2 regions of the Streptomyces sp. NPDC003247 genome follow, and region 2 is predicted to be linked to the other one. Evidence: riboswitches for the same ligand, from Rfam matches in the RefSeq annotation. Region 2 holds a riboswitch; the other holds the start of a gene.
The links. A riboswitch is a leader RNA that binds a small molecule or an ion and turns the genes downstream of it on or off. The one in region 2 is predicted to bind cobalamin.

Region 1 (3,325 bases), 450 kb from region 2:
CTGCTGGCCTATCCGTTCGCCCACTTCCCGACCCCGGCCCTGGACGACGAGACGGCGGCGGCGATGCGGGAACTGCCGTCGCTCCTGCGGTTCACCACCGAGTCGATCGAGGGCATGGTGCGCAACTACGTCGGCCGCCTGACCGACCTGCCGGCGGACGCGATGCCCGGGGCGGCGAACCTGGACGACCTGCCCCCGACCGGTGTCGTCCTCTCCGAGTTCGACGACCTCCGGCCGTCCGGCGAACTCCTCGCCCGGCAACTGGACGAGCGCGGTGTCCCGGTCCGGACGTACCTCGCGGCGGGCATGACGCACGGCCACCTGAACCGCGGCCCCTCCCTCAAGGAGGTCGACCGGTCGCTCGACTTCTTCGCGAGCTTCCTCTCCGGCTGACGGGCCCGCCGTCGTCCCCGGGGAGTACCGGGTCCTCCTCCTGCGGGAGGACCCGGGCGCGCCGGCTCGTGCCCTGCCACCAGGCCACAGTGCCCGCACCGGCACGATGCCCCGGCGCCCCCCGCCACGCCAGGCTGGTCGTCCACCCGACACCAGATCTGGAGATCCGTTTCCCGTGGCCACCTCGCTCTACCGGTGGGGCCGGACCGCCTTCCGGCGGCGCCGGCTCGTGACGTTGTTGTGGGCGGTGCTGCTCTGCGCCGTCGGGGCGGGCGCCGCCACGGCACCCGCCGCCTCCGACGACGGCACGTCCTTCATGCCCGGCATCGACTCCACGCCCGCGACCGCGCCCAGTTCGTCGTCATCGCCTACCAGAGCGGCCTGGTCACCCCGCACCCGCACATCCGACCCCACGGCGGCCGGTGACACACGTGCGTCCGGCGCGAGCCGCGGCGGCACCGCCCCCGCCGGCTCGCCCGGCCGACGACGGCGGGCCGGCTCACCGCGCCCGTGGCGCGTACATGATTACGGCCATGCCGGCGAGGCAGACCAGGGCGCCGACGACGTCGTAGCGGTCGGGACGGTAGCCGTCGGCGACCATGCCCCAGGCGATCGATCCGGCGACGAAGACACCGCCGTAGGCGGCGAGGATGCGGCCGAAGTTCTCGTCGGTCTGGAAGGTGGCCACGACGCCGTACAGGCCCAGCGCGATCACGCCCGCCCCGGCCCAGACCCAGCCCCGGTGCTCGCGGACGCCCTGCCAGACGAGCCAGGCCCCGCCGATCTCGAACAGGGCGGCGACGACGAACAGGGCGACGGAACGGGCGACAGTCATGGGGCGACCCTATCGACCGGGCCGCTGCCGCGATCTCCGGCCGACCCTGAGGAGCCGTCGGGCCGTACAGGCGGCGGACGCCGGGGCCAGGACCGCCCGCGCGCCGGGTCCCGGACCGCCCGCGCGCGCCGGGTGCCGGGGCCGCGCCCGCAGCGGACGCCGGACTGCCTGTGCACCGGGCGCTTGCTTCCGGACCGTGTCCGCAGCGGACGCCTGCTCCCGGACCGTGCCCGTGCCCGTGGCCGACGCCCGTGATCTGGCCGTGAACCGGGCGCCTGCTTCCGGACCGCCCGCGCACCGGGCGCCTGCTCCCGGACCGTGCCCGCAGAGGACGCCTGCTCCCGGACCCTGCCCGCGGCCGACGCCGTGATCTGGCCGTACCGGTGGCTTGATAGCCTGCCGAGGCCAGTCGAGCCACATCCGAGGCCAGGGAATCCGGTGCGAATCCGGAACTGACGCGCAGCGGTGAGGGGGACGGGCGGGGCACGCGTGCCACTGGGAAGGGGACGGGCCGGCCGGCGGGCCGGTGCGGCACCGCACCGGGAAGGCGCCCCGCGCGGACGAACCCGAGTCCGAAGACCTGCTGGCACCGCCACGCCCCAGGGCGTGGCGGACGTCCGCAGGCCAGGCTCCGCGTACGAGCCCCGACACCCGAGGCATGCCCGTGCTCCGTTCCACACCGCCGCGCGCCCCGCGCACCGTAGCCCTCCTGCTCGCCCCCGCCCTCCTGCTCACCGCCTGCGGAGGCTCCGGCGGATCCGCCGCAGGAGGGGAGAAGGCCACCGCCGGTTACCCGCGCACGATCGTCGACTGCGGGCACCGCGTCACGCTGGAGTCGGCACCCCGGCGGGCCGTCTCCCTCAACCAGGGCACCACCGAGATCCTGCTCTCCCTCGGCCTCCAGGACCGCATGGCCGGCACCGCCACCTGGACCGACCCGGTGATGAAGGGACTGGAGAAGGCCAGCGCGTCCGTGCCGCGGCTGGCCGAGAACAACCCGTCCTTCGAGAAGGTGCTGGACGCCGAACCGGACTTCGTCACCGCCTCGTTCGTCTCCACCCTCGGCAAGGGCGGCGTCGCCACGCGCGAGCAGTTCGAGGAGCTGGGCGTGCCCACCTACGTCTCGCCGTCCGACTGCTCGGAGGGCAAGGACAACGACAGCGGCGGCGACGGCTCCCGCAGCGAGCCGCTCACCCTCGACGCCGTGTACGGCGAGATACGCGACCTGGCCCGCGCCTTCGACGTCGAGGCGCGCGGCGAGAAGCTCGTGGCGAGCCTCCAGGAACGGGTGCGCGAGGCCACCGCCGCACTGGACGCCTCCGGCGTCTCCCTCATGTACTGGTTCGCCAACTCCGAGTCGCCCTACCTCGCCGGCTGCTGCGGCGCCCCCGGCGCCATCACCCGGGCCGTCGGCGCGGAGAACGCCTTCTCCGACACACACGACGAATGGCCGCAGATCAACTGGGAGACGGTCGCCGACCGTGACCCCGACGTCATCGTCCTGGGCGACCTGAGCCGCAGGTCGCAGACGGCGGAGACCGCCGAGGCCAAGATCCGCTTCCTGGAGACCGACGCCGCCACCCGCAACCTCACCGCCGTGAAGAAGAAGCGGTACATCCTGCTCAGCGGCCAGGCCATGAACCCGTCGATCCGCACGGTCGAGGGCATCGAACAGGTCGCCGCCGGACTGCGCTCGTTCGGGCTCGCCGGGTGAGGCTGCGCGACACGCTCGTGACGGCCTGCGGCCTGCTCGTCCTCGCCGCCTCGGTCGCCGTCGCCGTGACGATCGGCCCGGCCGACATCTCCGCCTCGGACGTGTGGGCGTCGGTCGCCGCCCGTCTCGGGGCGGGGGAGAGCCGGCTGGCGCCGCTGCGCGACGGCATCGTCTGGAACCTGCGCATGCCCCGCACGATGCTCGCCGCCGTCTGCGGGGCGGGACTCGCGCTGTGCGGGGCGGTGATGCAGTCGCTGCTGCGCAACCCGCTCGCGGACCCCTTCGTGCTCGGGGTGTCCTCGGGGGCCTCCACCGGCGCGGTCGCCGTGGTCGTGCTCGGCGTGGGCGGCGGCGCGGTGTCCCTGTCGGGGGGCGCGTTCGCC
Region 2 (3,325 bases):
CGCACACGGCGGAGCCGGTGTCGGTGCACGACGGCCCGGCCGGCCGGGCGTTCGGCGCGCAGGAGCCGTTCGTGGAATCCGTCGGGGACGGGCGGGTGCGGGTGCACCTGCCGGTCTCCGTGCGCGGCGACCGGCTCGGCGTGCTGACCGTGACCCTGCCGGAGCCGGCCGGCGACGTGCCGGCCGAACTCGCGGAGATCGCCCGGGCGCTCGGGCACGAGCTGGTCGTGGCCGACCGGGACACCGACCTCTATGTCCAGGCGAGACGCAAGGACCGGCTCACCCTGGCGGCCGAGATGCAGTGGCACCTGCTCCCGGGCCGGTCGTGCAGCCGCCCCGAGTTCGATCTGGGCGCGCAACTGGAGCCCGCCTACGCGGTCTTCGGCGACAACTACGACTGGTCGGTGACGGCCGACCGCCTGATGCTGTACGTCACCAACGGCATGGGCGAGGGCACGGAGGCGTCCCTGCTGACCGGCCTGGCCATCACCGCGCTGCGCAACGCCCGGCGGGCCGGGCTGTCCCTGGCCGACCAGGCGGCGCTCGCCGACCAGGCCGTGCACGCCCACTACCGGGGCCGCAGCTACCTGTCCGTCCTCATGCTCGACCTCGACCTCACGACGGGACGCGCCCGGGTGGTGGACGCCGGCTCCCCGCGGATGCTGAGGCTGCGCGACGGCCGGGTGGAACGGATCCCCCTCGACGCCCAGTTGCCGCTCGGCATGTTCGAGGAGACCGACTACGTGGAGCAGGAGGTGCACGCCGAGCCCGGTGACCGCCTCGTCTTCGTCAGCGACGGCGTGCACGCGGTCGCCTCCCCCGGCGGAGAGACGTACGGCGACGCCCCCCTCGCCCGGGCGATCCAGGCCACCCGCCTGCTGCCCGCGGCCGAGGTACCGCACGCCGTCCTGCGCGAACTGACCCGCCACCGCGGCGAACGCACCCCGGAGGACGACGCCCTGGTGGTCTGCCTGGACTGGCGGGGGCGCTGATCCGGGGGAGCGGCGGGGGGCGGTGGGCCCGTGGGGCGCGTCGGCTGGCGGCGGACGCCGTGCGCGGCGGACTCGGGCCGGGAGGCGCGCGGCTGTTCGGGCGGCGTGTCCTGGGCGGCTGTGCGCCGGGGCGTGAGCCGCCGCCCGCCGTTCGCGCGCCCCCGTTGCCGCTTGTCACCGCCCCGTTCCGCGCACTACTGTCACCACGCCTTGGTGAACGGGAAATCCGGTGTGATGCCGGTGCGGCCCTCGCCACTGTGATCGGGAAGTCCGGCTCCGGCCCTCGCGGGCAGCCACTGGGTCCTCGGACCCGGGAAGGCGGAGCACGGGCGGTGGTACCCGTCAGCCAGGAGACCGGCCAAGGCGCGTCAACCATCCACGAGGTGCTGGAGAGGGTCTGCTGAGCCATGCACATAGCCGAGGGTTTCCTTCCTCCGGCGCACGCGGTCGCCTGGGGCGTCGCGTCGGCGCCGTTCGTCGTCCACGGAGTCCGCGCCCTGAGCCGTGAGGTGCGCGAGCACCCGGAGAGCACGCTCCTCCTCGGCGCCTCCGGCGCCTTCACGTTCGTCCTGTCCGCTCTCAAGCTGCCCTCGGTGACCGGCAGTTGCTCGCATCCCACCGGGACCGGCCTGGGCGCGATCCTCTTCCGGCCGCCGGTCATGACGGTGCTGGGCACCATCACCCTGCTCTTCCAGGCGCTGCTGCTCGCGCACGGCGGGCTGACCACGCTCGGCGCCAACGCCTTCTCGATGGCGATCGCCGGGCCCTGGGCCGGTTACGGCACGTACCGGCTGCTGCGGCGGTTCGGCGTGCCGCTGATGGTCACGGTGTTCTCCGGCGCGTTCGTCGCCGACCTGTCGACGTACTGCGTCACCAGCGTGCAGCTGGCGCTGGCGTTCCCCGACCCGGGCAGCGGGTTCCTGGGCGCGCTCGGCACGTTCGGCTCCGTCTTCGCCGTCACGCAGATCCCGCTCGCGGTGAGCGAGGGCCTGCTCACCGTCCTCGTGATGCGCCTTCTGGTGCAGTCCAGCAAGGGCGAACTGACCCGGCTCGGCGTGCTCGTCACCGGGCGGCGGACGGCGCAGCCGACCGGGACGGAGGCGGTGGCCCGGTGAGCCGCAACACGAGGATCAACGCCCTGCTGCTGCTCGTGGTGGTCGCCCTCGCGGTGCTGCCGCTGGCCCTGGGCCTGGGCGACGGCAAGAAGGAGCCGTTCGCGGGCTCCGACGCCGAGGCGGAGACGGCGATCACCGAGATCGAACCGGACTACGAACCGTGGTTCTCCCCGCTGTACGAGCCGCCGTCCGGTGAGATCGAGTCGGCGCTGTTCGCCGTCCAGGCCGCCCTGGGCGCGGGCGTCCTCGCCTACTACTTCGGCCTGCGCCGGGGCCGGCGGCAGGGCGAACAGCGGGCGAGGGCCCTGGCGGACGCCCCGGGGGCCGCGCACCGGACGGTCCCGGACGACGGCGCGGACGGCTCGGGGCGTGCGGAGGCGACCGCGCCCGCGGACGGCGCCCCCGGTGGCGCCGGAGAGTCCGCGCGCGGACGGGCCTGACCCTCGTGCTGCCGATCGACGCGGCGGCGCACAGCAGCCGCTGGCGCCGCCGCCACCCCGTGGACAAGGCCGTACTCGGACTCGGGCTGACCCTGCTCGCGATCTCCCTGCCGCCCTGGCCGGGCGCGGCCCTGGTGCTGGTGACGGCGCTCGCCCTGCTGCTGGGCCCGGCGGGGGTGCCGGCCCGCCGGCTGTGGCGCGCCTACCGGGTGCCGCTGGGCTTCTGCGTCACCGGTGCCCTGCCCCTGCTGGTGCGGGTGGGCGGGCCCGGCGCCTTCGTGGGCCTGGCCGACGGCGGGCCCGCGCGGGCCGGGGAGCTGATGCTGCGCACCTCGGCAGCCTCCCTCGGCGTGCTGCTGTTCGCGTTCACCACCCCGGTGTCCGACCTGCTGCCGCGGCTGGTGCGGGCCGGCGTGCCCGCGCCGGTCGTGGACGTCGCCCTGGTCACGTACCGCATGAGTTTCCTGCTGCTGGACTCCGTGCGGCGGATCCGGGAGGCCCAGGCGGCCCGGCTCGGGCACACCTCGCGGGCCGCCGAGTGGCGCTCCCTGGCGGGGCTCGGCGCCACCGCCTTCGTGCGGGCCTTCGACCGGGCGGCGCGGCTCCAGACCGGGCTCGCCGGACGCGGCTACGACGGCACCCTGCGCGTCCTGGTGCCCGAGGCCCGCGTCTCCGTCCGCTTCACGGCCGCGAGCTGCGCGCTCCTCGCAGCGGTGGCCGCCCTCACCCTCGTCCTGGAAGGGCCCCTGTCATGAGCGAGCCGGTGGCCCTGCGGGGC

Region 1: another riboswitch for cobalamin. It lies ahead of ACFYWQ_RS14175 (ABC transporter substrate-binding protein); the one in region 2 lies ahead of ACFYWQ_RS16080 (energy-coupling factor ABC transporter permease).

The regions. Positions count from the first base shown of each region.
Region 1 covers NZ_JBIAPF010000004.1:103,269-106,593, reverse strand. The annotation lists gene ACFYWQ_RS14190 (alpha/beta hydrolase fold domain-containing protein) at 1-393, shown strand, start outside; gene ACFYWQ_RS14185 (hypothetical protein) at 583-789, opposite strand; gene ACFYWQ_RS14180 (YnfA family protein) at 893-1,228, opposite strand; cobalamin riboswitch at 1,618-1,831, shown strand; gene ACFYWQ_RS14175 (ABC transporter substrate-binding protein) at 1,887-2,942, shown strand; gene ACFYWQ_RS14170 (FecCD family ABC transporter permease) at 2,939-3,325, shown strand, end outside.
Region 2 covers NZ_JBIAPF010000004.1:553,078-556,402, forward strand. The annotation lists gene ACFYWQ_RS16075 (PP2C family protein-serine/threonine phosphatase) at 1-992, shown strand, start outside; cobalamin riboswitch at 1,187-1,370, shown strand; gene ACFYWQ_RS16080 (energy-coupling factor ABC transporter permease) at 1,400-2,107, shown strand; gene ACFYWQ_RS16085 (energy-coupling factor ABC transporter substrate-binding protein) at 2,104-2,547, shown strand; gene cbiQ (cobalt ECF transporter T component CbiQ) at 2,553-3,302, shown strand; gene ACFYWQ_RS16095 (energy-coupling factor ABC transporter ATP-binding protein) at 3,299-3,325, shown strand, end outside.